One region of the Blautia sp. MCC269 genome, then DNA from elsewhere that is predicted to be linked to it. Evidence: predicted binding sites of a transcription regulator. Region 1 holds the regulator's gene; the other holds the start of a gene.
The links. The regulator Rex, encoded in region 1, represses fermentation and respiration genes when NADH is low (regulators of the CRP and FNR family bind a similar motif). The targets are predictions, from matches to a motif close to ATTGTTAANTANTTAACAAT.
Positions count from the first base shown of each region.

Region 1 (15,093 bases):
GCTGGAAAAGAATCAGAAGATGTGTTTGGCGATTCGAAATGCGATGGAACAAGGAATGCCCTGCCTGGCAGAATGTGGCGGATTTATGTATCTTCATCAGGAGATGGAGGACATGGAAGGCCATTTCCGTAAGGTCTGCGGTGTAATCCGGGGAAGATCTTTTCGGACACCCAGACTTAACAGATTTGGATATATTACTCTTACAGAAAAAGAAAATACCGGACTTGGTGAAATACCTGCCCATGAGTTTCATTATTTTGATTCCACGGACTGTGGCGCCGCGTTCCATGCGTCAAAACCGGCATCCAAAAGAGGCTGGGACTGTATCCACAAAAAGGACCGCATGATGGCAGGATTTCCTCATCTTTATTATTATGGAAATCCGAAGGTTCCGGTGCGTTTTCTGACAGATGCGCTGGAATACAAGAAAGAACGGAGGATGAAGAAAGATGTTGAAATATAGTCTTCCTGCACTGGTTATGGGATTTGTCCTGGATCTTCTTATCGGAGATCCCAGATGGCTGTATCATCCTATCTGTGTCATCGGAAATCTGATTGCGTTGCTGGAAAAAGGAATTCGCAGAATTTTTCCGAAAAGTCATGGAGGGGAACTTGCCGGCGGTTTTGTGACTGTGGTGCTGATCTGTCTGTTCAGTGGCGGAGTACCATTTCTGGTTCTGCATTATCTCTACCGTTTTTCAACAGTGGCTGGATTTATACTGGAAACTTTCTGGTGTTACCAGCTTCTTGCCACCCGCTCCCTGAAAGATGAAAGCATGAAAGTCTATGACCGTCTGAAAAATGGAACATTGGATGAAGCGCGTTATGCGGTATCCATGATTGTCGGCCGTGATACAAAAGAACTTACGGAGATCGGTGTGACAAAAGCAGCAGTGGAAACCGTGGCAGAAAATGCATCAGACGGCGTAATTGCCCCTATGCTTTATATGGCTGTCGGCGGAGTACCGCTGATGTTTTTGTACAAGGGAATCAACACCATGGATTCCATGCTGGGTTATAAAAATGACAGATATCTGTATTTTGGACGAGTTGCCGCAAAGCTGGATGATGTGGCCAATTATATCCCCGCCAGAATTTCCGGCTGGCTGATGGTAGCGGGAACGGTTTTGATAGGAATGAACACAAAAAATGCAGCCAGGATCTATAAAAGAGACCGGAGAAACCATGCAAGCCCCAACTCCGCACAGACGGAAGCAGCTATGGCAGGTGCTCTGGAAGTACAGCTTGCGGGAAATGCGTATTATTTTGGAAAATTATATGAAAAACCTACGATTGGTGATCCGATCCGCCCGGTGGAGCCGGAGGATATCAAAAGAGCCAACCGTTTGATGTATGCGGCATCTGTGCTGGGAATTCTTATATTTTGTCTGATCAGTGCAGGCATTCGTATGTTGTTTTTCTGACCGGCGCAGAAACGTTCTGACCCGGAAAAGATGCAGATAATACATAACAGACAGGAGAGGAACCAATGACAAAACACGTACATGGAGGAGATGTATACAGACATAAAGACTGCCTTGATTTTTCAGCGAATCTGAATCCTCTGGGAACACCGGAAAGCGTAAAACAGGCGATTATCGGCAGTCTGGATCATATTGCACAGTATCCTCAGGTAGGCTGTGATCTTCTTCGGGAAAAGATTGCAGAATATGAAGGCGTAAAAAAAGAAGAAATTGTCTGTGGAAATGGTGCGGCAGAAGTGATTTTTACCCTCTGCCGTGCGGTAAAACCCAAAAAGGCGCTGCTTCCCGCGCCGACTTTTGCAGAATACGGACAGGCACTGGAGAGCACGGATTGTAAACTGGAATATTATATGCTGACGGAAAATGAAGGTTTTGTGCTGGGGGAGTCTTATCTGGATATTCTTCACAAAGGACTGGATATGGCATTTTTATGCAATCCGAATAATCCCACCGGTATGCTGATTCCTCACAGGCTTCTGAAACGGATTCTGGAAAAGTGCAGAAAACTTGGGATTCTTCTGGTGGTAGACGAATGTTTTTTGGATTTTGTGAAAGAACCGGAGGAATATTCTCTGAAACGGTCACTTTCGGGATTTAACAATCTTTTTATACTGAAAGCATTTACAAAGAGATATGCCATGGCCGGCGTGCGGCTGGGATATGGGCTTTGTTCCAACCGGAAACTGATGGAGAAAATGGAACTTCATGTTCAGCCCTGGAATGTTTCCACCATGGCGCAGGCTGCGGGAATCCAGGCACTGACAGAGACAAAATATGTAGAGGAAGGAAGACAGCTTGTTTTTCGGGAGTCACAATGGCTGAAAAATGAGATGACCCGCATTGGGTATAAAGTATTTCCGTCGGAAGCAAATTATATTTTCTTTAAAGGGCCGGAAGAACTGTATGAGTTCTGTCTTCGGAAACGCATCCTGATCCGGGACTGCAGCAATTATCCGGGGCTCACCAAAGGCTTTTACAGGATTGCGGTAAAGCGCCATGAGGAAAATGTAAAACTGATCCAGGTACTTGAGGGAGGTATATTATGGCAAAAGCAATAATGGTACAGGGAACCATGTCCAATGCCGGAAAAAGTCTGCTGGCAGCAGGGCTTTGCAGAATTTTTAAGCAGGATGGCTATAAAGTGGCTCCTTTTAAATCACAGAATATGGCCCTGAATTCTTTTATTACAGAGGATGGGCTTGAAATGGGACGTGCCCAGGTCATGCAGGCAGAAGCAGCCGGGATCAAGCCATCGGTACTGATGAATCCAATTCTTCTGAAGCCAACCAATGATGTAGGTTCCCAGGTAATTGTTAACGGAGAAGTTCTTGGAACCATGAGTGCCAGAGATTATTTTAAATATAAAAAGACACTGGTTCCGGATGTAATGAAAGCTTACAATGCCCTTGCGGCAGAAAATGATATCATTGTAATCGAAGGTGCGGGAAGTCCGGCAGAGATCAATCTCAAGGATGAGGACATTGTAAACATGGGAATGGCAAAGATGGCCAAGGCGCCGGTTCTTCTTGTAGGTGACATTGACCGTGGTGGCGTTTTCGCACAGCTGATCGGTACGGTGGAACTTCTGGAAGAAGATGAAAAGGCTATGGTGAAAGGCCTGATCATCAACAAATTCCGTGGGGATAAGACCATTCTGGATCCTGGTGTTGCGATGCTGGAAGAGAGAAGCAAAATTCCGGTTGTGGGAGTGGCTCCATATTTGGATATTCAGGTAGAAGATGAGGACAGCCTTACGGAACGCTTTGACAGAAAACAGGAAGCCGGTGTGATTGATATCGCGGTGATTCGAACTCCTAGGATTTCCAATTTCACAGATTTCAATCCTTTCGAAAGCATTCCGGGCGTTTCACTTCGCTATGTGAAACATCCAAGAGATCTCCATTCTCCGGATATGATTATTCTTCCGGGAACCAAGAACACGATGGGCGATCTGATCTGGATGAGGGAAAGCGGAATGGAAGCGGCAGTTCTGAAAGAGGCTTCCAGAGGAAAGCTGATTTTTGGTGTCTGTGGTGGTTATCAGATGCTGGGAGAAACTTTAAGCGATCCTCATGGAGTGGAAAATGGCGGCTCCATGAAGGGAATGGGCCTTCTTCCCATGGATACCATATTTGCGGAAAAGAAAACAAGGACAAGGGTTCACGGACAGTTTGGACAGCTTTCCGGTGTGTTTGCACCTCTTTCCGGAGCAGAAATTGAAGGTTATGAGATCCATATGGGAGAGAGTATTCGAAAGGAAGATGCGGGTACAGCCACAAAAATTACGGACAGTGTCAGTGGTGAGACCAAAGAGGAAGGCGCTTTTTCCGGAAATGTGTGCGGAACCTATATACATGGAGTCTTTGATAAAGAGGCATCTGCAGAGGCGATTATCCGTGTGATCGGTGAGAAAAAGGGCATTGATGTGGAAAATATGACAGGAGTGGATTTTGCCGCATTTAAAGAGCAGCAGTATGATATCCTGGCGGCAGAGCTTAGAAAACATCTGGATATGAAAAAAATCTATGAGATACTGGAAAACGGGATTACGGAGGACGAATAAAAATGAAAGTTGAGCTTGAAAATGTAAAACCCATGGAGATCGAAAAAAGAAGTTTTGAGATCATTACCGAAGAATTGGGAGACACTCCTCTGATTCCGGGAACAGAGCTGATTGTAAAACGCTGTATTCATACAAGTGCGGATTTTGATTATGCAAAAAATCTCTGTTTTTCTGAGGGTGCGGTAGAAAAGGCAATGGAAGCGATCCGAAATGGTGCGTGCATTGTTACAGATACGCAGATGGCAAAAGCAGGCATCAACAAACGTGCTCTTGCGCGTTACGGCGGTGAGGCATATTGTTTCATGTCCGATGAGGATGTGGCAGCTCTGGCAAAGAAAAACGGAACCACAAGAGCTACAGCCAGTATGGATAAAGCTGCCGAGATGGATGAGAAGCTGATTTTTGCTATTGGAAACGCACCAACTGCCCTGGTTCGTCTCTATGAACTGATTGAGGATGGAAAACTTTCTCCGGAACTGATTATTGGCGTACCGGTAGGCTTTGTAAATGTGGTACAGTCAAAGGAACTGATTATGCATGCAGATGTTCCGTATATTGTGGCAAAAGGACGAAAGGGTGGAAGCAATATTGCGGCGTGTATTGTAAATGCACTGCTTTATATGATTGATAACCGAAGAGATTAAGAATGTAAAAACGCCTCCGCAACTGTTAAAAACAGGCAGCGGAGGCGTTTTTTTCCACAACACTTTTCAGAAGCTGACATGCAGGCAGGAAATCTTTTACAGGAATGGAAGAACAGGAAAGAACCAGTGTGATATCTTCCGGGGTTTCCTTCAGAATTTCCAGACGGAGGCCTTTTTCACGTGCTTTTTTTTTCAGTTCGCTGCCTGAAATTGTGCAGGGAATGGTAAGAGCCAGACTGGTTCCGGCAGCCCCTGTTTTGATCTGGCAGTCTGTACCGAAGGTTTCCCGGACAGCAGTGGAGAGGGCTTTCAGTTTCTGTGCATACAGACGGCGGAGTTTTCTTGTCTGGGAAACCAGGTGGCCGTCACGGATAAACTGGCAGAGAGCAATCTGTTCTGCCTTGGAAGCAGTCTGGTTGTAAAAGTCTGCTTTTTTTTGGTACCGTTCCCGGAGGGTGGGCGGAAGTACCATAAAGCTGACACGGATGGATGGAAGAAGAAGTCTGGAAAAAGATCCGATGTATACAACGTTTTCGCCTCCGGAAAGACCGAAAAGAGATGGTGTTGGTTTCTGCAGATAAACGAATTCATTTTCAAAATCATCTTCAATGATCAGGTGGCCGTTGGCCTGTGCATGGTGAATCAGTTCCAGACGGCGTTTTACAGTCATGATTTCACCCCATTTGGTCATATGGGCAGGAGAAACATAGATTACATCACAGTTTTTATCCCTGTAGTGGACATCAAATCCATAATCTTCAAAAATGGTACTTCCCTGAATAAAGGATGGGGTGGGAAAAGAAACGGTTTTTTGTTCCAGAAGCAGAGGGCAGAGAATCTGGAGAAGACTCTGCAGGCCTGCGCCCACAACAATATCATCCGGAGAGCAGATCACATTTCTGCGTTCCCGGATATAATCGGCGAGAACTTCCCGGAAATCTTTTTCCCCCTGGGGTTCACCGTAGGAAAGCATACGGTCACCCTGACGGAGTGCACTTTTGATGTAACGCTGCCAGAGATCGAAGCGGAAACTTTCCCGGTCTACGCCGGAGGAGGCGAAATCATAAAGACAGGGAGGGACGTCTGCCGCATGTTTTTCCGGAGCAGGAGGATGCTGTTTGGTTGCAATATCGGTAACGTAATAACCGCTCTGTGCCCGGGCGATAATATAACCATCTGCCGCAAGCTGAAGATATGCGTTTTCGATGGTGGTACGGCTCAGCTTCAGCTCCTGGGCACATTTACGGAGTGAAGGCATCTTGCTGCCCGGGAGCAGACGGTTTTCCAGAATCAGCTTCCGGTAATAATGATAAACCTCCAGATAGAGGTGTTCTTTTTTGTGTTCTACGGATATATTCAACATAGGTATGGTAATTTCCTTCCAAAAATGATTGCGTAAACCTGACAATTCATTCTATAATAATACAGAAAAAAACACAAGACTGGAGAATTATGATGAAGAAAATAGCCGTGATCAATGATCTTTCCGGACTGGGAAAATGCTCGCTGACAGCAGCCATTCCAGTAATCTCCGTGATGGGAGTGCAGGCATGCCCGTTTCCTACCGCTGTTTTAAGTAATCAGACAGGATATGAAACTTATTTCTGCGAGGATCTTACTCGGCAGATGACGCCATATATGGAACAGTGGAAAAAGCGGGGATTTATCCCGGATGGAATTTATACAGGTTTTCTCTCGGATGAAAAGCAGGCAGATAAGATCCTGAAATTTATGGATCTGTTTGCCGGTGAGGAGACATTGATTCTTACTGATCCGGTAATGGGCGATGACGGGGAAGTCTACCCGATTTATACAGAGGGACTTCGAAGCCGTTTCCGCGAACTGGTCAGCCGTTCCTATGTAATTACCCCAAACCTTACAGAGGCATTGCTGCTCCTTTACGGAAAAGAAGAAATGGAGAAAAAATGGAAAGTTCTGGAAACTATGCCGGAGGCAGAAAGGCTGGAGAAAATCCAGGAGATCGGACAGCGCCTTGTTCTTGAATTTTCTCTTTCCGCAGTGGTGATTACAGGTGTGAGTTACCGAGAAAACAGCCAGACACCGAAAATGGGAAATCTTGTCCTGGAAAAAGAGAAGGTCTCCTGGGTATTTGCCGAAAAATCCGGTGGAAGTTATTCCGGAACCGGAGATCTTTTTGCGTCAGTGCTCAGTGCCGGGCTGGTGAAAGGATATTCTATGGAAACCTGTGCACATATGGCGGTGGAGTTTATTTCCACATCAATCAGAGACGCAGTATCAGAAGGAACAGACCGTAATGACGGGGTATGCTTTGAAGCGCATCTAGGTATGTTACTTTCATAATAAAGAAAAGGGGAAAAATCATGATTTCAGCAGAAGAACAGAAAAAAGTAATTGCTCTTGTAAAACAGACAAAAGAACTGATTTTAAAAGAGATGAATAACGAAGAAGTAATGGTAAAGGGAGCTGCTAACTATGTGACAAATGTGGATCTGGCCGTGCAGAACTTTCTGAAAGAGGAACTTGGAAAAGCATTTCCGGAGATTTCCCTGATCGCGGAAGAAAAAGAAAACCTGGGACTTTCCAGAGAAAAAACTTACTGGATTCTGGATCCTATTGACGGTACTACAAATCTTATTCTGGATTTTCATATGAGCGCAGTTGCATTGGGACTTTATGAAAACGGTGAGATTGTTTTCGGTATTGTATACAATCCGTTTTCCGATGAACTGTTCCACGGAGCCAAGGGAGAGGGCGCTTATCTCAATGGAAAGAGAATCCATGTATCCGATACCGAAGATTTTGGGGATGCGGTAATTTCCTATGGCTCCACTCCTTACACAAAAGAAGAAGCAAAAAATCTTTTTCCGATTTTTTATCACATCTTTATGAAATGTGCGGATTTCCGTCGTACCGGATCTGCAGAACTCGATATGTGTTATGTTGCCTGTGGAAGGGAGCATGGATATATTGAACGTGACCTGAAACCCTGGGATTATTCTGCGGGAACCATTATTCTTCGTGAAGCAGGCGGTATTGTGAAGAACTGGAAAGGCGAGGAACCGTCCTATCTGAAAAATGAGGACATCCTCGCCTGTGCGCCGCAGTTTGCGGAAATTCTTCTAAAAGAATTATAATTTATTTTTTTGTAACCGATTTTTGTGTTCAAAAAGGGAGATCAGCAGCGTGAGCAGGATTCCGGAAACAGAGAGAAGAATTCCGGCGCGGATTCCCGGGCAGATGTAACGAAGCTCGATCTGGTTTTTCCCTTCTGTCAGAGGAATAGAATACATGCAGTCATCCAGAAGGCCGGCAGTAATCTGCTGGCCGTTTCTGTATATTTTCCAGCCTTTGTCGTAAGGGATGGATAGATAAAGCAGGGAGCTGGAATCAGCAGCAGTACAGGAAACGGAAACATGCCCGTTTTCCAGCTGGAACTCTTCCACAGCTCTGCCTGAAATCTCCTTGGAAACAGCGGCAAGGGCATCCAGATCCAGCGCGTAAAACTGTTCGCCCCCATCCCGGATGAAATATCCATTGTCTGAATGGATGGAAACTTTTGCATAAGCGGCTTCGGAAGCTGCTGGAATATAAAAAGCTGAGGGACTGAGCCACCAGGAATAACGGCTGATATAGGAGTCATTTACATTTAAAGAAGCATTTTCCATAGGGGAATCCCAGGGTATGTTTCCATATAGTGCGTAATTTCCCTCTGGAACAGAAAGGGTGTATACCTGGTCAGTGCCGGAATCGGAATCTCCTTTGGAAGAACAGGTATAGGATAACGGCCGATACAGAGAAACCGGATGTCCGCACAGAATGCTGTACAGATAATTCTGGTATACAAACGGGTCATCGGTCTGCGGAGTCTGTATAGATTCCGAATTGTCATGATAGAGAAAAGCCATCGGCAGTGCAGACGGGTTACAGTATACGGACTTTCCGTTTTCCGCCTCTATAGAATCCAGTTTTGTCAGTCCGTTAACGGGATAGGCAGACAAGGTATATTTTACTCCCAGCAGAGCATCTGCAGCAATGACAGGAGAGTTGGTAATGTTCATATTCAGACCGTTTTCACGGTAACCGATACGTTCCAGAAATTCTCTCTGCGTATCGTCCGGGGAGGAAGTATAACCGGAAATGGAACGGTAATTATAAGCCAGAGCTTCGTTATAATTTGCAGTTGCACCGTCAGTGTACTGAATCTTTGTGGAAGTCTGTGAAATCCGGTAAATGGAACTGTCCGATTCCTTGATTTCGCCGATCTGTTTCTGGGAACCCAGAGAATAAGCGGTGTACTGGCTGTTTTCGTCAGCATGGTAATCATTCATCAGAAAGCTGGCGTTAACTGCCAGTTCTGAAAGGATGATTCCTGTACAAAGCAGAGTGATAACTGCTTTTTTCCATGATTTGAAATTCCGGCTGTACATAAAAAGTCTCACAGAAATCAAGGTAACTGCAGCGTAAAAAACGGTCAGATAGATTTTTGATGTATGTTCACCGGGGTGAATATTATCCAGAAAAAACAGAAGAACCGAAAAAATGATCCATCCTCTGGAAAGAAGAACTGCGGTATGGTCATCCAAGTAAATCAGATAAAAACAGGCAGCCAGAAAGATCAGAGCGGCAATTCCCACATAGGAATATCTGCACCAGTAACTTTCCACAGTTTTGAACAATGAAAATACCATATAAAAAGGTTTCCAGTAAAAAATCAGTGCTATGACAGCAAGAAAACAGGCCAGCATACTTTTTTTCTGTGCAGATAACGTAGAAGAAAGAAAAAGGGCAATAACCGCCAGGATTACCAGAGTACCACAGAACAGAGAAGTACTGTTTGGAGTACTGTGCGCGCCCAGGTGGTAACTTTCCAGAATGGTGGGAAGCTGTCCGACGAAAGAAAAATCCTTCAATGCTGCAAGGTCCAGAGAACCACGGTTGGAATTTCCCATGGCAAGTACAGTGGGTAAAAACAGAACCGCGCTGCACATAAGCCCCAGAAACATAGAGAGGCCATAACGGAATATCATGACCAGGGCTTTTCGTGGAATATGGCTGTATTTTCTTGATGATCCCAGAAAATATAAGGCAAGTTCAAAAAGAAACCACAGGGCGGAAAATACACAGTTGATACCACCGCTGTACCAGTTAAAAAGAATCGACAATGCCACCCAGACAGAAAGCTTCCAGATGGATGATCCATGTATGATCTGATAGGTTCCCAGAAGAATCAGCGGAAGAAGATAGACACCGTCAATCCACATGATATTACTGCTCTGGGCAATGGTATACTGGCAAAGACCGTAACAGCAGGATAAAAGGACAACAAAAAAAGTTCTTGCAGATTCCGTGTTTTCTGTCAGATATTTCCGGAAGCGGTTTACAAGAAAAATACTGAAGGTCATGGAAGCCAGAGATAATTTCAGCAGTACCAGGATGTCAAAAAATGAATGGAGATTTTCTTTTGGAAAAAAGACACTCAGAAGCATAAACGGGGAGGAAAGATAATAGCTGAAAACAGCGATATTGGTACCTCCCAGTGTTTTTCCAAATGTATAAAAAATGCTGTTTTTCTGCGCCAGAACATCCTTGAAATAAGCATAAAAATCCAGATACTGAATGCTGGCATCATCCACAGCCAGTGATTTGTTGCCAAAAGGGGCATAGCCACAGGTGATAAATAAAATCAGTAAAACTGCAAAAGTAAGACCAAATGCAGAAAAATAAATGCGCTTCTTTTTCACAGGTTCCTCCTCCGGGATGATTATAACAGAGCTGGCCGTCAGGCCAGCTCTTCCCATTTTTCATAAAGTTCTTCCAGTTCTTCCGAAATGGCAGCTTTTTCACGGCTTAATTTGGTACATTCTGCCACGTTGGTGCAGACATCCGGGAGAACCATGGTATCGTCAATTTCCTTATCTCTTGTTTCCAGTTCCTCAATGCGGGCTTCCACTTTTTTCAGTTCTGCTTCCCGTTTTCGTTTCTTCGCCTGTTCTTCTTTCATCTGCTGCCAGGAAAGTTTGTTTTCGGAAACCGTTTTTTCTTCCTGAGGGGCCTCGGGAGAATCAATTCCCGGAGCATAGGCGCTGGTCAGTTCTTCTTTTTTCTCCAGATAGTAATCATAATCGCCAATGTAATTGACCACAGCCTGATTGGTAAGTTCCATGATCCTGGTTGCGGTCTGATTGATGAAATAACGGTCATGGGAGACATAAAGGACAGTACCGGTGTAACTTACCAGTGCTTCTTCAAGGATTTCCTTGGAAGCGATATCCAGATGGTTGGTAGGCTCATCCAGAATCAGGAAATTGGCTTCGGAGAGCATCAGCTTGGCAAGGGAAACACGGCCTCGTTCTCCACCGGAAAGTGCGGAGATTTCTTTAAATACATCGTCTCCGGTAAAAAGAAATGCTGCAAGCATATTTCGGATTTCGGTCTCTGTAAGAGTCGGATACGTATCGGAAATCTCCTGGAAAATAGTCTTATCCATATGAAGAACATGATGTTCCTGGTCATAATAACCGATCTGCACCTTGGAACCAAGAGAAAATTTTCCGGCATCTGCTTCGAGAAGACCATTGATAATTTTCAGCATGGTAGTTTTGCCGGTTCCGTTGTTTCCGATCAGTGCCACACGTTCGCCACGTTTGATATCAAAAGAAATATCGGAGAACAGAGTCTGTCCCGGAAATGCCTTGGAGAGTTCCTCCACATGCAGGACATCGTTTCCACTTAATACACGGGGTTCCAGGGAAATCCGCATACGATCCTGAATTTCCAGAGGTTTTTCGATACGCTGTACACGATCCAGCATCTTCTCACGGCTTTCGGCACGTTTGATAGATTTTTCTCTGTTAAAGGACTTCAGTTTGGCAATGACTGCTTCCTGATGTTTGATGTCTCTCTGCTGATTTAAGTATGCCTTGTACTGGGCATCGCGTAGCTGGGCTTTTTTAAGAGCATAAGCAGAGTAGTTTCCACTGTAGACACGGGTCTGTCCGGCCTCAATTTCCACTACCTTTGTGACAACTTTATCAAGGAAATAACGGTCATGGGAGACAATAAATACAGCTCCCGGATAATTCAGAAGGTAGGTTTCCAGCCATGAGATACTTTCCATATCCAGGTGGTTGGTAGGCTCATCCAGAAGCAGGATATCCGGTTTGGAGAGAAGCATCTTGCCAAGGGCAACACGGGTTTTCTGCCCTCCGGAAAGCGTCTCGATCTGTTTGTCAAAATCCTCTTCTGTAAAACCAAGACCCTTTAAAACACCGGTCAGTTCACTTTTGTAGGCATAACCGTTTTCCAGTTCAAACTGATGGGTAAGACGGGTGTAAGTCTCCATCAGACGGTTCAGGTCCTCGCCCTGTACATGGTTCATTTCCTGCTCCAGATTACGGATGCGGCGTTCCATATCAATGATGTGCTGCTTGGTAGTAAGAAGTTCTTCATAAATTGTATGGTGCCCGTGAATGTCCTGATACTGGGCCAGATAGCCGATATTTTTGTCACGTGCAAGAACAACATTGCCGGAGTCAGCGGAAATTTCCTGCATGATGATCCGAAGAAGGGTTGTTTTTCCTGCACCATTGCATCCGATAAGGGCCGCTTTTTCCCGGTCTTCAATGTGGAAGGATGCGTCATTTAAAATTACTTTTTCGCCAAAGGCTTTGCATATATTCTGACATGATAAAATCATAAAAACTGTCCTCCTGTATAAAGAATTGTCTCTGTCTGGTCATAAAACAGGGAAAATCCTCCACCTATTATAACGGAAACCGCCAGGATTTCAAAGAAAAAATCATTTTTTTAAAAAAATATGAAGAAATTTGTACAGAACTCACAACTTTAATTGACAGGAAAATGTCAATTCGGTATAATTAACCTAGTGTAAGGTAAGGAGGAGAACTATCGTGGAGACAAAACAAATCTCGAAAGCGGTGATTAAGCGTCTGCCACGCTATTACCGCTACTTAGGAGAGCTGATGGAAGACAATGTGGAGCGTATTTCTTCCAATGAATTAAGTAAGAAGATGCATACCACAGCTTCCCAGATTCGTCAGGATCTCAATAATTTCGGCGGTTTCGGGCAGCAGGGGTATGGCTATAATGTACATTATCTTTATACGGAAATTGGTAAAATTCTCGGATTGGACATCGTTCATCCGATGATCATTTTAGGTGCCGGTAATCTGGGACAGGCACTTGCCAATTATGTGGACTTTGAGAAACGTGGCTTCAAACTGGTGGGAATTTTTGATGTAAATCCTGTGCTTGAGGGTATTGCAGTCCGCGGACTTGAGATTCAGATGCTCAGTGAACTTCCGTTTTTCCTGAGAGAAAATAATGTAGAGATTGCAATTCTCACTCTTCCGAAGAACAAAGCCAAAGAAATGGCAGATATTCTGGTGGAGAACGGAATCAAAGCAATCTGGAATTTTGCACATCTTGATCTGGAGACACCGGATGATGTAATTGTGGAGAACGTGCATCTTTCCGAAAGTCTTATGACACTGTCTTATAATCTGAGTAAATACAGGCAGGAGCATGTGGAAAAGTAGAAAGTGTTAAGCTGCCGGAAACGGCAGCTTTCTCTATTAAGAGGGGAGGCAGGGCACAGCATGAAAAAAATTGTTACCTGCGAGGAGATGAAGAAGCTGGATGGTGCCACCATTCATCATATCGGAGTGGCATCAGAAGTTCTGATGGAGCGGGCAGCACTGAAAGTAGTAGAAGAAATAGAGAAATATCTCGAAAAAAATGAAAGAATACTGGTTGTATGCGGAAGCGGCAATAACGGAGGCGATGGTATTGCCGTTGCCAGACTGCTTTATCTGAAGGGAATCCGGGCAGAATTCTGCATGGTCGGAAACAAAGACAAAATGACCAGAGAAACGGTGCTTCAGTATAAAATTGCCACAGGATATCAGGTCCCGGAAGTGAATAACCCGGACTGGAGTGAATATACTACTATAGTAGATGCCGTGTTTGGCGTAGGCCTGGTGCGTCCGATCGAGGGACATTATGCGGAAGTTATTCATGAGATGAACAGTGCCCGGGCAAAAAAGATCGCTGTTGACATCCCATCAGGAGTAAACGGAGATACAGGCCTGGAAATGGGAATTGCCTTCAGCGCGGATCTGACTGTTACGTTTGGTTACCGGAAAAGAGGACTTTGCTTTTATCCGGGCAGATTGTATGCAGGAAAGATTGTTACCGCTGATATCGGAATCTATGAGCAGGAAGCTGTAAAGGCATCTGCATGTTGTCTGGAGCAGGAAGACCTGAAACTGTTTCCGGAGCGTGATCCCGGCGGAAATAAGGGAACTTTTGGAAAAATTCTATTTGTTGCCGGAAGCGAGGGAATGTGCGGGGCTGCTTATTTAAGCGCCAGTGCTGCTCTTCATGCCGGGGCGGGAATGGTAAAAATTCAGACAGTAGAAGAAAACAGGATTCCATTGCAGATTCTTCTTCCGGAGGCTATGGTATGCACCCGGTTTGATGAGGAATCCAACGAACAGCTTCTTTCCTGGTGTGATATCCTTGTGATTGGACCGGGACTGGGAACATCGGGGGCCAGCCGTGAGAGAGAACAGTGGTTTCTTACGGCAGCCGCCCGGGAGAAAAAGCCACTGATTCTGGATGCAGACGGACTGAATCTTCTGGCAATGCATCCTCAGTGGAAGGAATTCCTGGGTGAAAATGTTATTCTGACGCCGCATATCGGTGAGATGAGCAGACTTTGTGTAAGAACCATATCGGAAATCCAGGGAACAATTGCACAGACCGCAGTGGACTATGCGAAAGAAACCGGTACCGTATGTGTCCTGAAAGATGCCTGTACAGTAATTACAGATGGGAAAGGCGATCTGTATTTGAACCTTTCCGGTAATTCCGGTATGGCAACTGCCGGAAGCGGAGATGTGCTTTCCGGGCTTCTGGCAGGAGTATTATGTATGTATCTGAAAACGGAGGAACATCCCTCCATGGTTTTAAAGGCCGCGTTAGGTGTTTATCTTCACGGACTTTGCGGCGATCTTGCAGCCGCTGAAAAAGGAAAGCGCAGTATGCTGGCAGGCGATATCATTGAATATCTGCCCCAGGCTTTAGCGATAGGTGAAGAGGAGTCAAAATCATGAAAAAATACGAGAGAGTCAAGGCACTGGTATCTCTGGATGCCATTGCTCATAATTTTGAGGAAATGCACAGAAATGTGAAAGAAGGAACAAAAATCATTGCAGTGATCAAGGCGGATGGCTATGGCCATGGTGCGAGAGCAATTGCACATCTGATTCACGATTATGATTATATCTGGGGTTTTGCCACAGCAACGGCAGAAGAAGCGCTGGAACTGCGTCATGCAGGCGTTACCAAACCAATCCTGATTCTTGGCATTGTATTCGAAGAATATTATGAGGAGCTG
Region 1 covers NZ_WQQE01000039.1:25,534-40,626, forward strand. Annotated here, with positions in the region: gene GPK88_RS12885 (cobyrinic acid a,c-diamide synthase CobB) at 1-463, shown strand, start outside; gene cbiB (adenosylcobinamide-phosphate synthase CbiB) at 450-1,424, shown strand; gene cobD (threonine-phosphate decarboxylase CobD) at 1,490-2,542, shown strand; gene GPK88_RS12900 (cobyric acid synthase) at 2,527-4,047, shown strand; gene GPK88_RS12905 (precorrin-8X methylmutase) at 4,050-4,691, shown strand; gene pdxR (MocR-like pyridoxine biosynthesis transcription factor PdxR) at 4,717-6,054, opposite strand; gene GPK88_RS12915 (pyridoxamine kinase) at 6,144-7,013, shown strand; gene GPK88_RS12920 (inositol monophosphatase family protein) at 7,034-7,807, shown strand; gene GPK88_RS12925 (YfhO family protein) at 7,802-10,414, opposite strand; gene GPK88_RS12930 (ABC-F family ATP-binding cassette domain-containing protein) at 10,453-12,369, opposite strand; gene GPK88_RS12935 (redox-sensing transcriptional repressor Rex) at 12,584-13,231, shown strand; gene GPK88_RS12940 (NAD(P)H-hydrate dehydratase) at 13,292-14,809, shown strand; gene alr (alanine racemase) at 14,806-15,093, shown strand, end outside.

Region 2 (15,093 bases), on a different contig from region 1:
ATGCCGGGCATCTGCACCTGCTGTAATCCGCTCTTTCTTTATTCACACAGGGCTTCTCACGGAAAACGTGGAAACCTGGGAGCATTTCTTACTGTTCGTTGACTTTTTTCATGAGATCCATGATCTTTTCGTTGCTGGAACGAACTTTCTCGACAGATACATCATGGTTGATGATATCGATGATACTTGCAAGATATTTGCTCATATTTGCCTCGATATAGTATGGACGGTCGAGAAGCTCAGGAATACGATAGTTAAGGTTGGTTGTGATAACTCTGTCAAGCCAGCCTTTTTCGTAATATTCGTCAAATTTAGCTACGCCGTCTGTAAACAGACCGTAGGTTGTGCAGACGAATACACGTCCGGCTTTACGCTCTTTCAGCTGACGGGCAACATCCAGCATACTTTCTCCGGAGGAGATCATATCGTCGATGATGACAACATCTTTACCCTCTACGGAATCTCCAAGGAACTCATGGGCAACGATCGGGTTCTTGCCATTGACAACGGTGGAGTAATCACGGCGTTTGTAGAACATACCCATATCAACTCCAAGGATATTGGAGAAATATACAGCACGTGACATAGCGCCTTCATCCGGGCTGATGATCATGAGGTGATCATTATCGAGTTTGAAATCCGGGACATTTTTGACCAGTGCTTTCAGGAACTGGTATGTCGGGAAAAAGTTATCAAAACCTTTCAGTGGAATAGAGTTCTGCACACGTGGATCATGAGCATCAAAAGTAATGATGTTGGAAACGCCCATTGCGCTTAACTCGCGAAGTGCAAGTGCACAGTCGAGAGATTCTCTCTTGGTACGTCTGTGCTGACGTCCCTCGTAAAGGAATGGCATGATAACGTTGATACGGTGTGCTTTACCGGTGGCTGCGGAGATAATTCTCTTCAGATCCTGGTAATGGTCATCCGGAGACATGTGGTTCTCATGACCGCATACGCTGTAAGTAAGGCTGTAATTGGTCACATCTACCATGATATAAAGGTCTGTTCCGCGGACGGATTCTTTGATGTAACCTTTACCTTCACCGGTTCCGAAACGCGGGCATTCGCAGTCTACAAGGAAAGATTTCTCTGCATAGCCCTGTGGGATAATGGTGGATTTCTTGGCTGCTACAAGTTCTTTACGGAATTTAACCAGCTTTTTGTCAACCTCCTCGGCCAGTTCGCGGCATCCGGCAAGTGCGGCGATTCGGATCGGGGCAACAGGCATAGACTTTTCCAGCAATTCTATGTTTGGCATAATATTCCTCCTAAGTGTATGTCATTAAAAATTCTCAGTCTATTTATAACATCAGACCCACGTGTCAGTCAAGGTGTTTTCTCAAAGTGTTGATTTTTAAGAGCAAAGTTGTTATTATATACGGGATAGAAAAGGGAGATAATGATGAAATTAAGAAAGCATATGATTTCCAGGGTGCTGCCCGACAGTATTGCCGAGGAGCTGGGGCTGGAACCGGGGGACAGACTTGTGTCTGTAAACGGTCAGCCTGTGGAGGATGTCTTCGATTACCGGTATCTCATGAATGAAGAGCTTGTGGTGCTTCTGGTAGAGAAGCCCGATGGCGAAGAGTGGGAGCTGGAGGTAGAGAAGGAATATGAGGAAGACCTTGGAATAGAATTTGAGAACGGGGGACTGATGGATGACTATCGTTCCTGTTCAAATAAGTGCATGTTCTGTTTTATTGATCAGATGCCGCCGGATATGCGTGAGACGCTGTATTTTAAGGATGACGATTCCAGGCTTTCCTTTCTTCAGGGAAATTATGTGACGCTTACCAATATGAGCGAGAAGGATATTGAGCGAGTGATCCGCTATCATCTGGAACCGATCAATATTTCATTCCAGGCAATGAATCCGGAACTCCGGTGCAAAATGCTGCATAACCGCTTTGCAGGAAAGGCCCTGGAGAAGGTGGATATGCTGTATAACGCAGGGATCACCATGAACGGACAGATCGTACTGTGTAAAGGTGTTAATGACGGGGATGAGCTGGAATACAGCCTTGAGAAGCTTTCGGCCTATGCTCCGGTTCTTCAGAGTGTTTCTGTTGTGCCGGTGGGACTTACCAAATACAGAAAAGGTCTCTATCCTCTGGAACCTTTTAATAAAGAAGATGCAGAAAAAGTTCTGAGTCAGATCGAACGCTGGCAGAAGATCATGGTGGAGAAGTACGGGATTCATTTTATCCATGCTTCGGATGAGTGGTATATTCTGGCAGGCAGGGAGCTTCCCTGTGAGGAGGAATACGACGGATATCTGCAGCTTGAAAATGGCGTGGGAATGTTAAGACTTCTGGAAACCGAAGTAAAAGAAACACTTAAGGAACTTACCGGTGATGACCGTAAGGTGACAGGCAGGATCGCCACAGGAAAACTGGCGGCGCCTTTTATTGCCCGCTATATAGAAGAAATCAAGAAAAAATTTCCCAATGTGCAGATTCCGGTCACAACCATCGAGAATCGCTTTTTCGGCGAAAAGATCACGGTGTCCGGTCTGATTACTGGTCAGGATCTGAAAGAACAGCTTTCCGGCCTTGATCTGGGAGAAAAACTTCTGATCCCGTGCAGTATGCTGAAAGGTGATGAGGAGATCTTTTTGGATGATATGACACTTAAAGAACTTTCTGAGGCACTGAAAACAGAAATTGTAATTGTAGACACAGGAGGACGTGATCTGGTAGAGGCTGTGATCAATCCTCCGAAACATAAACCAACAAGAAGGAGACAAATTTATGAGCAAACCAGTAGTAGCGATAGTGGGAAGGCCTAATGTAGGCAAATCCACTCTGTTTAACGCTCTGGCAGGTGATAATATTTCCATAGTAAAGGATACACCAGGAGTAACCCGTGACAGAATTTATGCAGATGTCACATGGCTTGACCGGACATTTACCCTGATCGATACAGGCGGAATTGAGCCGGACAGTAGCGACATCATTCTTTCCAGAATGAGAGAGCAGGCGCAGATTGCCATTGACACGGCAGATGTGATTATTTTTATCACAGATGTCCGCCAGGGCCTTGTGGATTCTGACGCCAAGGTGGCAGATATGCTCCGCCGCAGCGGCAAGCCGGTACGCCTTGTAGTCAACAAAGTGGATAGCCATCAGAAGTACATGATGGATGTATATGAATTTTATAATCTTGGAATCGGAGAACCGATCCCAATTTCCGCAGCCAACAGACAGGGTCTTGGAGATATGCTGGATGAGGTAATCAAAGAGTTCCCAGATAAGAGCGAGGAGGAAGATCAGGACGATATCCCGAAGATCGCCATTGTAGGAAAGCCGAACGTTGGAAAATCTTCTCTGATCAACAAACTTCTTGGTGAGGAGCGTGTGATCGTATCTAACATTGCGGGAACTACACGTGATGCCATTGATACCAAGGTTACCTGGAACAATAAGGACTATGTATTTATTGATACTGCAGGACTTCGCCGTAAAGGAAAAGTAAAAGAAGAGATCGAGCGCTACAGCGTTATCCGTACAGTAACAGCTGTAGAGCGTGCAGATGTGGTCGTAGTTGTGATTGATGCTTCCGAGGGAGTTACCGAGCAGGATGCCAAGATCGCGGGAATCGCCCATGACAGAGGAAAAGGTATCATTGTAGCTGTAAACAAATGGGATGCCATTGAGAAAAATGACAAGACCATCTACAAGCATACTGAGAAGATCCGTCAGATCCTTTCCTTTATGCCGTATGCACAGATTATTTTTATTTCTGCAAAAACAGGCCAGAGACTTCCGAAGCTCTTTGAGAATATCGATACAGTTATCGAGAATCAGACACTCCGTATCCAGACCGGTGTTCTCAATGAGATCCTTTCTGAGGCAGTTGCTCTCCAGCAGCCTCCGTCCGACCGTGGTAGAAGGCTGAAGATCTTCTACATGACACAGGTTGCGGTAAAACCGCCCACATTTGTAATTTTTGTCAACGATAAAGAACTGATGCATTTCTCCTATGTAAGATATCTGGAGAACAAGATCAGGGATGCCTTTGGATTCTCCGGAACTTCCCTGAAATTCATCATCCGCGAGCGCGGGGAAAAGGAATAAAAATATGGAACGTATTATTTGTCTTGTTATTGGTTATGTATGCGGACTTTTCCAGACAGGTTATATTATAGGAAAGCTTCACAAGACAGATATCAGAGAGCATGGAAGCGGAAATGCGGGAACGACCAACGCATTCCGCACTTTCGGAAAAAAGGCGGGAGCACTTACACTTCTGGGAGACTGCCTGAAGTGTGTGCTTGCCATTGTGATCGTGAGAATGATTTATGGGAACTCCATGAGCGGTATTCTCCCGCTTCTGACGCTTTATGCTGCTCTGGGCTGTATTCTGGGACATAATTTCCCAATTTCCATGGAATTTCGCGGTGGAAAAGGAATTGCAGCCTCTGTGGGCATGATCATTGCTTTTGACTGGCGGATTTTTATTGTATGTGCAGTTGTCTTTTTTGCACTGTTTTTTACAACACATTATGTATCTCTCTGTTCCCTCAGTGCCTATGCGGCAGCGTTTATCCTGGTCCTTGTTTTTGGACATATGGGAAAATACGGGATGGATCAGCCACATACTGTGGAACTCTATATTGTGATGGCGGTTCTTACAGCTATGGCTTTTTACAGGCACAGAGCCAATATTGGAAGGCTTCTTCATGGAACTGAGAATAAAGTATTCCTAAGCAGCAAGAATAAAAAATAAGAGGTAAAATTTATGGCGAAAATCAGCGTACTGGGTTCGGGGAGCTGGGGCATGGCCTTGGCACTCCTGTTGCATAATAACGGCCATGAAGTCCTTCTCTGGTCAGCAAGACCGGAGGATGCCCGGAAACTCCGGGAAAAAAGAGAAAATCCTGACCGGCTTCCAGGTGTACAGATTCCGGAAGACATTGAAATTCTGACGGATCTGGAACGGGCGATTAAAAGTGCTGATGTAACAGTGCTGGCAGTGGCTTCTCCGTACATTCGAAGTACGGCTCATAAAATGGCACCATTTATCAGGAAGGGTCAGAAGATTGTCAATGTTGCAAAAGGTATCGAAGAAAAAACACTGAAAACACTCAGTGACGTAATTGAGGAAGAAATTCCTGAGGGAGATGTGGCAGTTCTTTCAGGTCCAAGTCATGCGGAAGAAGTTGGAAAAGGAATTCCTACGACCTGCGTGGTCAGCGCACGTACAAGGGTGACTGCAGAATATCTTCAGAGTATTTTTATGAGTCCTGTATTCCGCGTGTATACAACGCCGGATATTCTGGGAGTAGAACTTGGGGGAGCACTTAAGAATGTGATTGCACTGGCAGCAGGTACCGCTGACGGATTGGGATATGGAGACAATACAAAAGCAGCTCTGATCACCAGGGGAATCACGGAGATTGCAAGGCTTGGAAAGAAAATGGGAGCACAGATGGAAACGTTTTACGGACTTTCCGGAATTGGTGATCTGATCGTAACCTGTGCGAGCGTACACAGCCGTAATCGAAAAGCCGGATATCTGATCGGTCAGGGATGTACAATGGAACAGGCTATGGATAAGGTACAGATGGTTGTAGAAGGTGTTTATTCCGCAAGAGCCGCAAGAGAACTTGCGGAGAAATATGAAGTGGAGATGCCTATCATAACGGAAGTGAACCGTGTACTTTTTGAGGGAAAATCTGCAGCAGAAGCGGTAATGGATCTGATGTTGCGTGACAAAAAAGTGGAAACACCGATGCTCCCCTGGGAAAATGTATGAGCCAGAAACATTCGCCCGCTTCAAACATATGAAATTCAGTTAAAAAAATAAAAAAGATATCTGCCAGAAGATTTTTTTAGGATCAGGCAGATATCTTTTTTATGTTATTATGAAAAAACTAAAACTGAATGTCACGGAGATCTTCCGGAACATGAGAAGTATGAAGATCTTCATTAAGCGTATCAATGATCGCCATGTCTTCATCTTCGATATTGAAATCAAAAATATTTCCATTGCTTCGGATACGTTCCGGATTGCTGGATTTTGGAATAACGGAAATTCCTTTCTGGATGGCCCAGCGAAGACCTATCTGTGCAGGAGTCCTTGCGTATTTGGTTCCCAGAACACACATGACATCATTGTCAAAATAGGCACCTCTTGCCAGAGGGGCATAAGCCTGTACCTGAATGCCAAAAGCCTTACAGTATTCGATCAGCTCGGATGGATAACACAGGGGATGACATTCAATCTGATTTACAGCCGGAATAATTCCGGAAATTTTACGGAGCTCTTCCAGATGCCGGATGTCAAAATTGCTGACACCAATACTTAAAGCACGTCCGGATTCCAGGATTTTTTCCAGTTCTTTCCAGGTGCTGAGGTAGCAGCCGGGAACTGGCCAGTGGATCAGGCAGAGATCAACATAACTGAGTTTCAGGCGGTCAAGACTGCGGGAAAAAGCACCCTGAACATCACCCAGGCGCTGAGCGGTGTTCCAGATCTTGCTGGTGATAAAAAGATCTTTTCGGGGAACTCCACATCTGGCAATGGCACGTCCCACACTTTCTTCGTTTTTGTAAACGGATGCAGTATCAATCATGCGGTAGCCTGCGGAGATTGCAGAAATGACAGCAGCCTCAGCCTGTACGTCGTCGGGCAACTTATATACACCAAGCCCCAGGAGGGGCATTTCTCTGTCGTTATTCAGAAAAACAGTCTCTCTCAAAATAATTCCTCCTTGTTTGTTCTGTTTCCCATGTTTTTGCTATTATAGCACAAAAATATGAAAGAATCACATCAAATATATTACAAAAGTGATAAAGCTTGATCCGGATTTCAAAGCTGCTATGAGCAATATTAGATGGTTTGGAAAAACTAACTTCGTTAAAATCGAAACAATCGGGTTAATTAACTGTCAAAGTTTTTGAAAAATCAGGAAAAATGGCGCATAATTTTGGATATTTTTTATAATAATTTTCTTGATAATAGAGGCGAAAAGATGTATAATGAATTTAATTGATAAATTCTTGTCATGAGCGTGTCCGCCCTGCGGATACAGGAAAGGGGTATTTATGCATTTAATCAAAGATGAGAATGGCAACCTTGTTCAGCATGGACATGCGGACAGCCACGAACATACACATGAGCACACTCACGAGGATGGAGTGACTCACAGCCATACACACAGTCATGCAGAAGGAGACAGTCACTGCCATACACACGGCGATGGCCACTGCGGTTCCTGTGAGTCCGGTGACTGCAAGAATGAGACTGTAGCACTTCTTACCTACATGTTGCAGCATAATGAGCATCATGCTGCAGAACTTGACCAGATGGCTGACAACCTTAAGAAACTTAATATGGATGCAGCTGCCAAGACAATCAAGGAAGCAGTATCCGATTTCCAGAAGGGTAATATGAGACTGGGACTTGCCCTTACCTTTGTTAAGGAAGAACTGAAATAAACTGACAGAATGATTTTGACAGCAGAGCGGAAGAACAGAAAAACGCTTATTTGGAGGAATTGATTATGTGTCTTGCAACTGTATATAAAGAAGAAGATAATTCAGTAATTTTTAAAAATGTAAGCCGCATTGATGTGGATGGAAATAAATTGATCCTTCGTGATATCATGGGAGATGAGCGCGTGGTAGAGGGCAGTATCCTCATGGTAGATCTGGCGAACAGTATCGTGAAACTGCAGTGTGACTAATATTACAGCAGTTTTATGGAAATGTGAACTGAGGGAATAACAGAGATCATTCCTATAAAAATATAATAACATTAAAACGTGGAGGGACGATCAATGAAATTATCTGAAGCAATGAGAGAAAAAATGCTGCTTTCCTTTGAACTTTTTCCACCAAAGACAGAAAAAGGTATGGCAAACCTGCCGGGAACCATTGAACATCTCATGAAGTATAGACCGGAGTATATTTCCTGTACATACGGTGCCGGCGGCGGAAATGTCGGTGCCAACAGGGAAGTATGCCAGATGATCAGGAATGCAGGAACCACTCCTGTAACACACTTCACAGTGATCAAGAATACAAAAGAAGGCATCAAAGAGCAACTGGAACAGTATCTGGCTGAAGGCGTAGACCATATGCTGGCACTTCGCGGAGATATTCCACTTGGTGAGACAACAACCTGCGGAGACTTCAATTATGCGACAGACCTTGTTAAATTTGTCCGTGATGAATTTGGCGATAAGTTCGAGATCGCAGTAGCCGGTTCACCGGAAGGCCATATCGCATGCAGAAGCTTGGATGCTGATATTGCTGTTTTGAGACAGAAACAGGACAATGGTGCTGATTATATCATGACCCAGCTCTGCTGGGATATGGAACAGTTTAAATACTGGTTGGACGCTATCCGCGAGGCTGGAGTGACAATGCCTGTAGATGTTGGTGTAATGCCGATCCTGGATCAGGCAGCTACCATTAATATGGCTCTTTCACGTAACGGCTGTGTAATGGACAGTGAGCTTTGCAGGCTGATCTCCAGAAACTGGCTGTTCCCGAATCCGTTTAACGCTAAAGATGCTGATGGTAAACCATTTGACATGTTCTATGAGGACAAGGTTAAACGATTCAAAGAAGAAGGAATCGAATACACCATCAGACAGATCGATGAGTATCGCGCTCTTGGTGTTGACGGTATCCATCTTTATGCATTAAACAAATGGAAGGATGTATCCGAGATCATTGACAGATCCGGACTTCGTACACTTATCTAATTATCAATAAACTGAATATGAATTCCGGCACAGTGCGGAGGTGCCAGAATAAAAAACAATATAACTGTATTGTTTTACCTTACGGGCACCTCCTTTATACGCCGGGCGTATCAGATTTTTATTTATGAAATCAGGAGGTGCCCGTTTTATGGCACATGTAATTGCAGTCGCAGGAAAAGGCGGCGTTGGAAAAACTACATTATGCGGAATGCTGATCCAGTATCTCTGCGAAAAGAAAAAAGGACCTGTACTGGCTGTAGATGCAGATGCCAATTCAAACCTGAATGAGGTTCTTGGCGTAGAAGTAGATACCACACTGGGAGATGTCCGTGAGGAGATCGCTCATGCGGAACTGGCAGAAAAAAGTCCGATCCCGACAGGAATGTCCAAGGCAGATTATGCAGAGGTACGTTTCGAGGATGCCCTTACAGAGGAAGATGATTATGATCTTCTTGTGATGGGAAGAACGCAGGGAAAAGGATGCTATTGCTTTGTAAATGGACTGCTTCAGGCTCAGCTTGCCAAATACCAGAGAAATTATCCGTATATTGTTGTAGATAATGAAGCAGGAATGGAACACATCAGCAGAGGAATTCTTCCAAGCATGGAAACAGCGATCCTCGTAAGTGACTGTTCCAGAAGAGGCGTACAGGCAGTTGGCAGAATCGCGGAACTGATCCGGGAATGTGAAATGAAGCCTTCCAGAGTAGGTCTTATCATCAATCGCGCACCAAAAGCAGAACTGAATCCCGGAATCCTTGAGGAGATCCAGAAACAGGGACTCGATCTGATCGGTGTAGTACCACAGGATGAGGCAGTTTATGAATATGACTGTGACGGAAAACCAACCGTTACTCTTCCAGAGGACAATCCGATGAGAAAAGCAGCTTTTGAAATTTTTGACAAATTAGGTTTATAAAAACCTTTTTTTAAAACTGAAAATAACCCATGGGTGGGGATGGGTTCCTGTCCATGGGCTTATTATAAAAAAGAAAAATAAAAAATAGATGTGCTATTAAAGGAGGTCTATAATGAGTGAATTCAAATTAACTACAGTGGAGGAATTTGAAGCCGCTACAGCCCGTCTTCTTGAGACAGGTGCAAAGGTAGGAGCAGATGCATGGCAGATCCGTGCAAAGAACCAGACTCCGCACTGTAAATTCGGTGAGCAGGGTATCTGCTGCCGTATCTGTGCAATGGGACCGTGCCGTATTACACCGAAGGCTCCAAGAGGAATCTGTGGATGTGATGCTCATGGTATCGTAGGAAGAAACTTCCTCAAATTTACAGCTGGTGGTGCAGCTACTCACTCCGATCATGGCCGTGAGATCTGTCATACACTGTACTGTGCAAAAGAGGGCGGAAATTATCAGGTAAAAGATCCTGAGAAACTGCTTCGCATCGCTAAAGAGTGGGGCGTGGAGACAGAAGGAAAGGATATCTATGATCTGGCTCATGAGATGGCTGAGATCGGTCTTATGGAATATGGTAAACCGTTCGGATATCAGAGATTCCTTGACAGAATGCCTGCAGGACAGAAAGAAAAACTGATCGAGAACGAAATTGCACCACGTGCTATCGACCGTGAGGTTGCAAGTTCCTTGCATATGAGTCATATGGGATGTTCTTCTCTTCCAGAAGCACTTGTAAAACAGTCTATTCGCTGTGGACTGGCTGATGGATGGGGTGGTTCCATGATGGGAACAGAGTTCTCTGATGTATTATTCGGAACTCCGAAGCCACTTGATACAGAGGCTAACCTTGGAGTAATGGTTGAAGAGAACGTAAACATTGTTGTACACGGACATGATCCGAGTCTTTCTGAGATGATCTGTGAGTATGCAGACAGCAAAGAAATGATCGATTATGCAAAATCCGTAGGAGCAAAAGGAATCACAGTTTCCGGTGTATGCTGTACTTCTAATGAGGTAGCTATGCGTCGCGGTGTTCCGATGGCTGGTAACTTCCTGCAGCAGGAGAACGTAGTACTGACAGGTGCCTGCGAGGCGATCGTAGTTGACGTTCAGTGTATCTTCCCTGCATTAGGACCTCTGAGCAAATGCTTCCATACTAAATTTGTTACAACTTCTCCGATCGCTCAGATGCCGGATTCTGAATTTATCAGATTCAACGCAGAGACAGCAGGAGAAAATGCAAAAGCAATCGTTAAGATGGCTATCGATAACTTCAAGAACAGAAAACCTGAGCTTGTACATATTCCACAGCTGAAACAGAAAGCTACTGTTGGTTACTCAGTAGAAGCGATCGTCAAAGTTCTTGATGGTGTTACAAACTCTCAGGTTGACGTAACAGGAACAACCAAACCATTACTTGAGTGCATCACTTCCGGTGTTATCCGTGGTGCTGTTGCTATGGTTGGATGTAACAATCCTAAGATCCGTCCTGACTATGCACATATCGAACTGATGAAGAAGTGTATCGCAAATGATATCGTTATCATCGCTTCCGGATGTTCCGCACAGGCAGCTGCAAAAGCTGGTCTGATGGACAAATCCGCAAGAGACCTCTGCGGTGCAGGTCTGAAACGTGTCTGTGAGCTGGCTGATATCCCGCCGGTACTTCATATGGGATCCTGTGTAGATATCTCCCGTATGATGATCCTGGCTGCTGAACTTGCAAAAGATGCAGGACTTCAGATCAATCAGCTTCCGGTAGTAGGATGTGCTCCTGAGTGGATGTCTGAAAAAGCTGTATCCATCGGTAACTACGTAGTTGGTACTGGTATTGATACATTCCTTGGTGTTGATCCATATGTTTCCGGTTCTTCAGAAATGTGCGAACTTCTTACAGAGGGAACAAGAAAATGGACAGGTGCTGCTTACACAGTAGAGACAGACATCGAGAAATTAGTTGATCTTATGATCGAGAGAATTGAAGAGAAGAGAACAGCATTAGGAATCTAATCCGTTGCGATCTTTAAAATGTTATAAAAGGTGGAAGACGTAAAATGAAAATAGCAGTAACCGGTAAAGGCGGAGTAGGAAAAACAACTTTCGCAGCAACACTTGCAAGATTATACGCAGATGAGGGAAAAAAGGTCCTTGCAGCGGATGTGGATCCGGATGCGAACCTGGGGCTTGCCCTTGGATTTGATGAGGAAACCTTGGATTCTATCGTTCCGATCTCAAAAATGCGTAAGCTTATAGAAGAACGTACCGGAGCCAACAGCCAGAATCAGTTTTATAAACTGAATCCAAAGGTAGACGATATTCCGGATACTTATGGAAAAACCTGTAATGGCGTAAAGCTGCTTGTCCTTGGAACTGTGGAAACAGGTGGAGGCGGATGCGTCTGTCCTGAACATGTGATGCTTAAAAGAGTGATCAATAACCTTGTGATCCACAGAGATGATGTGGTGATCATGGATATGGAAGCCGGCCTGGAACATCTGGGCCGGGGCACCACGGAGAGCATGGATGAATTTATTGTAGTGATCGAACCAGGGGCAAGAAGCGTACAGACATATAAGAATGTTAAACGTCTTGCAAAGGATCTGGGAGTTTCTCAGGTTAAGGTCGTGGCCAATAAGGTAAGAAATCCGGAGGACGAGGAATTTATCCGGAATAAGATCCCGGCGGAGGATCTGCTTGGAATGATCCACTACAATACAGAAGTTATAGATGCTGATCGTCAGGGAAAATCTCCCTACGATTTCAGTGAAACTGTAACAGCTGAAATCAGAAAAATCAAAGACAAAATTGATCAGAATTCAATTCTGTAAAAATAGGAGGTATTACAGTGACTTTATTTGATAGAGTATTCGGCGGAAACGATGCTGTATATGGTTTAACAGAGGGTGCTATTGACGGCGCGATCGCTCAGTATGGCGAAGACAAAGCTGTCAGCTTCCCGAATACCGCTTACAGCCTTCCTTGCTACTATGCTGTAACAGGAACAAAAGTTACAACATTAAAAGAATTAAAAGAAGCTCTTGGCGTTGTAAAAACACTTATGACAAGAGAGAAAAGACTGAACGATGCATTCATGTCCGGTGTTGCTACAGCACTTTGCGCAGAGTTCATCGAGGTTTTGAAATATATCGACGGAGCAACTCCTTACGAAGAGCCATGCTATGGACATCTTGGTGATGCTGTTATCCGTGAGCTCGGTGTACCGCTTGTAACAGGCGATATCCCAGGCGTTGCTGTTATCCTTGGTTCTGCTCCTACTACAGAAGAGGGTGTTGCACTTGTAAAGAGCTATCAGGCACAGGGTATCCTGGTAACGCTTGTTGGCGGAATCATCGATCAGGTTGCAGAAGCCGGAATGAAGACAGGCGCTAACGTACGTGTTATTCCTCTTGGAAAAGATGTTACATCTGTTGTTCATGTAGTTTCCGTTGCGATCCGTGCAGCTCTGATCTTCGGTAATGTAACACCTGGAGATGCAGGAACACTTATGAAATACACAATGGATCGTGTACCGGCATTCGTTAACGCATTCAAACCTCTGGATGATGTGATCGTAGCATGCGGTGCAGGTGCTATTGCACTTGGTTTCCCGGTTGTTACAAATGAGACAGAGAATATCTTCCGCGTACCGAAGAGCCTTATCGTTCAGGAGGACGTAAGCAAATTCAACGCTACTTCTCTTGAGGCACGTGATATTAAGATCAAGATCACAAATATTGATATTCCGGTTGCTTTCGCATCTGCATTCGAGGGTGAGATCATCCGTCGTAAAGACATGCAGGTTGAGTTCGATGGTTCCCGTGTAGACTGTGCAGAGCTTGTACATACCTGTGATGCTTCTGAGATCGAAGACCACAAGATCACAGTCGTTGGACCGGAAGTAGATGAGATGGAATTCGGCAGCAAGAACAGCATCGCATATGTTGTTAAAGTTGCTGGTAAGAATATGCAGGCTGACTTTGAGCCGGTTATCGAGCGTAAATTCCATAACTACATCAACTGTATCGAGGGTGTATACCATACAGGACAGCGTGATATGCAGCGTATCCGTATCAGCATTGATGCATTTAATGCAGGATTCCGCATCAAACATATCGGTGAGGTTCTTTATGCATCTGTTAAGAATGAGTTCGATGCAGTTGTTGATAAATGTGAAGTTGTTATTTATACAGATCCTGCTGAGTGTACAAGAATCCGTCATGAGGTTGCAATCCCGATCTTTGACAAACGTGATGAGCGTCTTGATACTCTGACAGATGAGTCTGTTGACGTATATTACAGCTGTATCCTCTGCCAGGCATTCGCACCAAGCCACGTATGTGTAGTAACACCAGAGAGACTTGGACTTTGCGGTGCTGTTTCATGGCTGGATGCAAAAGCTACACATCAGCTTGATCCGAACGGACCATGCCAGATCATCACAAAAGAGCGTCCGATCGATGAGAACCTTGGTTCTTATGAGGATGTAGATGAGGCAGTTCAGAAATTCTCCCAGGGTGCTCTGGAGCACGTTACACTGTACTCCATCATGCAGGATCCGATGACTTCCTGCGGATGCTTCGAGTGTATCTGCGGTATCGAGCCATTCTCCAACGGTGTTGTTATTGCCAACCGTGAGTACGCAGGCATGACACCACTTGGAATGACCTTCCCTGAGATGGCATCCATGACAGGTGGTGGAGTTCAGACCCCTGGATTCATGGGACATGGTAAACATTTCATTTCCTCCAAGAAGTTCATGAAGGCTGAGGGCGGTATCGAGCGTATCGTATGGATGCCGAAAGAACTGAAAGAGTTCGTAGCTGACAGACTTAACAAGACTGCCAAAGAGCTCTATGGAATCGATAATTTCACAGACATGATCGGTGATGAGACAATCGCAGAAGATCCGGAGACACTGGTAGGATTCCTTACAGAAAAAGGACATCCGGCTCTCGGACTTGATCCAATGATGTAATCAAAGAACAGATAAACAGTTGTTTGACTATAAATAAATGGTGAATGCGGATGATTTTATCCGATTGACATACCTACAGGGAAAGAATGCTTGCATTCTTTCCCTTACCGAGTGAGTAGTGCGCGAAACATCAATATGATTGCGGAGCATATTGAGAAGAATCTTATATATGACTGTCAATGACAGATCATATAAAATAAAAAACAGGAAATGGAGATGTGCAATATGTTGATTGACAGAATTTTCAACGGAAATGATGCTGTCTATGGCCTGACAGTACAGGCAGTAGACGGGGCAATTGCACAGCACGGAGCAGATAAGGCAGTGGGATTTCCGCATACAGCCTATTGTCTGCCCTGCTACTATGCAGTTACCGGCGTAAAAGTGAAAACACTGGGAGAGATGAAAGAAGCTCTTGGTGTTGTGAAGACATTGATGACGAGAGAACAACAGCTGGATGATGCTTTGATGTCAGGCGTTGCAAC
Region 2 covers NZ_WQQE01000050.1:11,406-26,498, forward strand. Annotated here, with positions in the region: gene pgeF (peptidoglycan editing factor PgeF) at 1-102, shown strand, start outside; gene prs (ribose-phosphate pyrophosphokinase) at 89-1,261, opposite strand; gene GPK88_RS15320 (DUF512 domain-containing protein) at 1,406-2,791, shown strand; gene der (ribosome biogenesis GTPase Der) at 2,754-4,079, shown strand; gene plsY (glycerol-3-phosphate 1-O-acyltransferase PlsY) at 4,084-4,731, shown strand; gene GPK88_RS15335 (NAD(P)H-dependent glycerol-3-phosphate dehydrogenase) at 4,744-5,760, shown strand; gene GPK88_RS15340 (aldo/keto reductase) at 5,879-6,706, opposite strand; gene GPK88_RS15345 (DUF8180 domain-containing protein) at 7,053-7,445, shown strand; gene GPK88_RS15350 (CooT family nickel-binding protein) at 7,511-7,693, shown strand; gene GPK88_RS15355 (methylenetetrahydrofolate reductase) at 7,787-8,719, shown strand; gene GPK88_RS15360 (ATP-binding protein) at 8,868-9,638, shown strand; gene cooS (anaerobic carbon-monoxide dehydrogenase catalytic subunit) at 9,751-11,643, shown strand; gene GPK88_RS15370 (ATP-binding protein) at 11,688-12,461, shown strand; gene acsB (acetyl-CoA decarbonylase/synthase complex subunit alpha/beta) at 12,479-14,608, shown strand; gene acsB (acetyl-CoA decarbonylase/synthase complex subunit alpha/beta) at 14,834-15,093, shown strand, end outside.
Region 2: a site for Rex is predicted at 6,996-7,015, ahead of GPK88_RS15345 (DUF8180 domain-containing protein). Genes of this name have one in related genera too.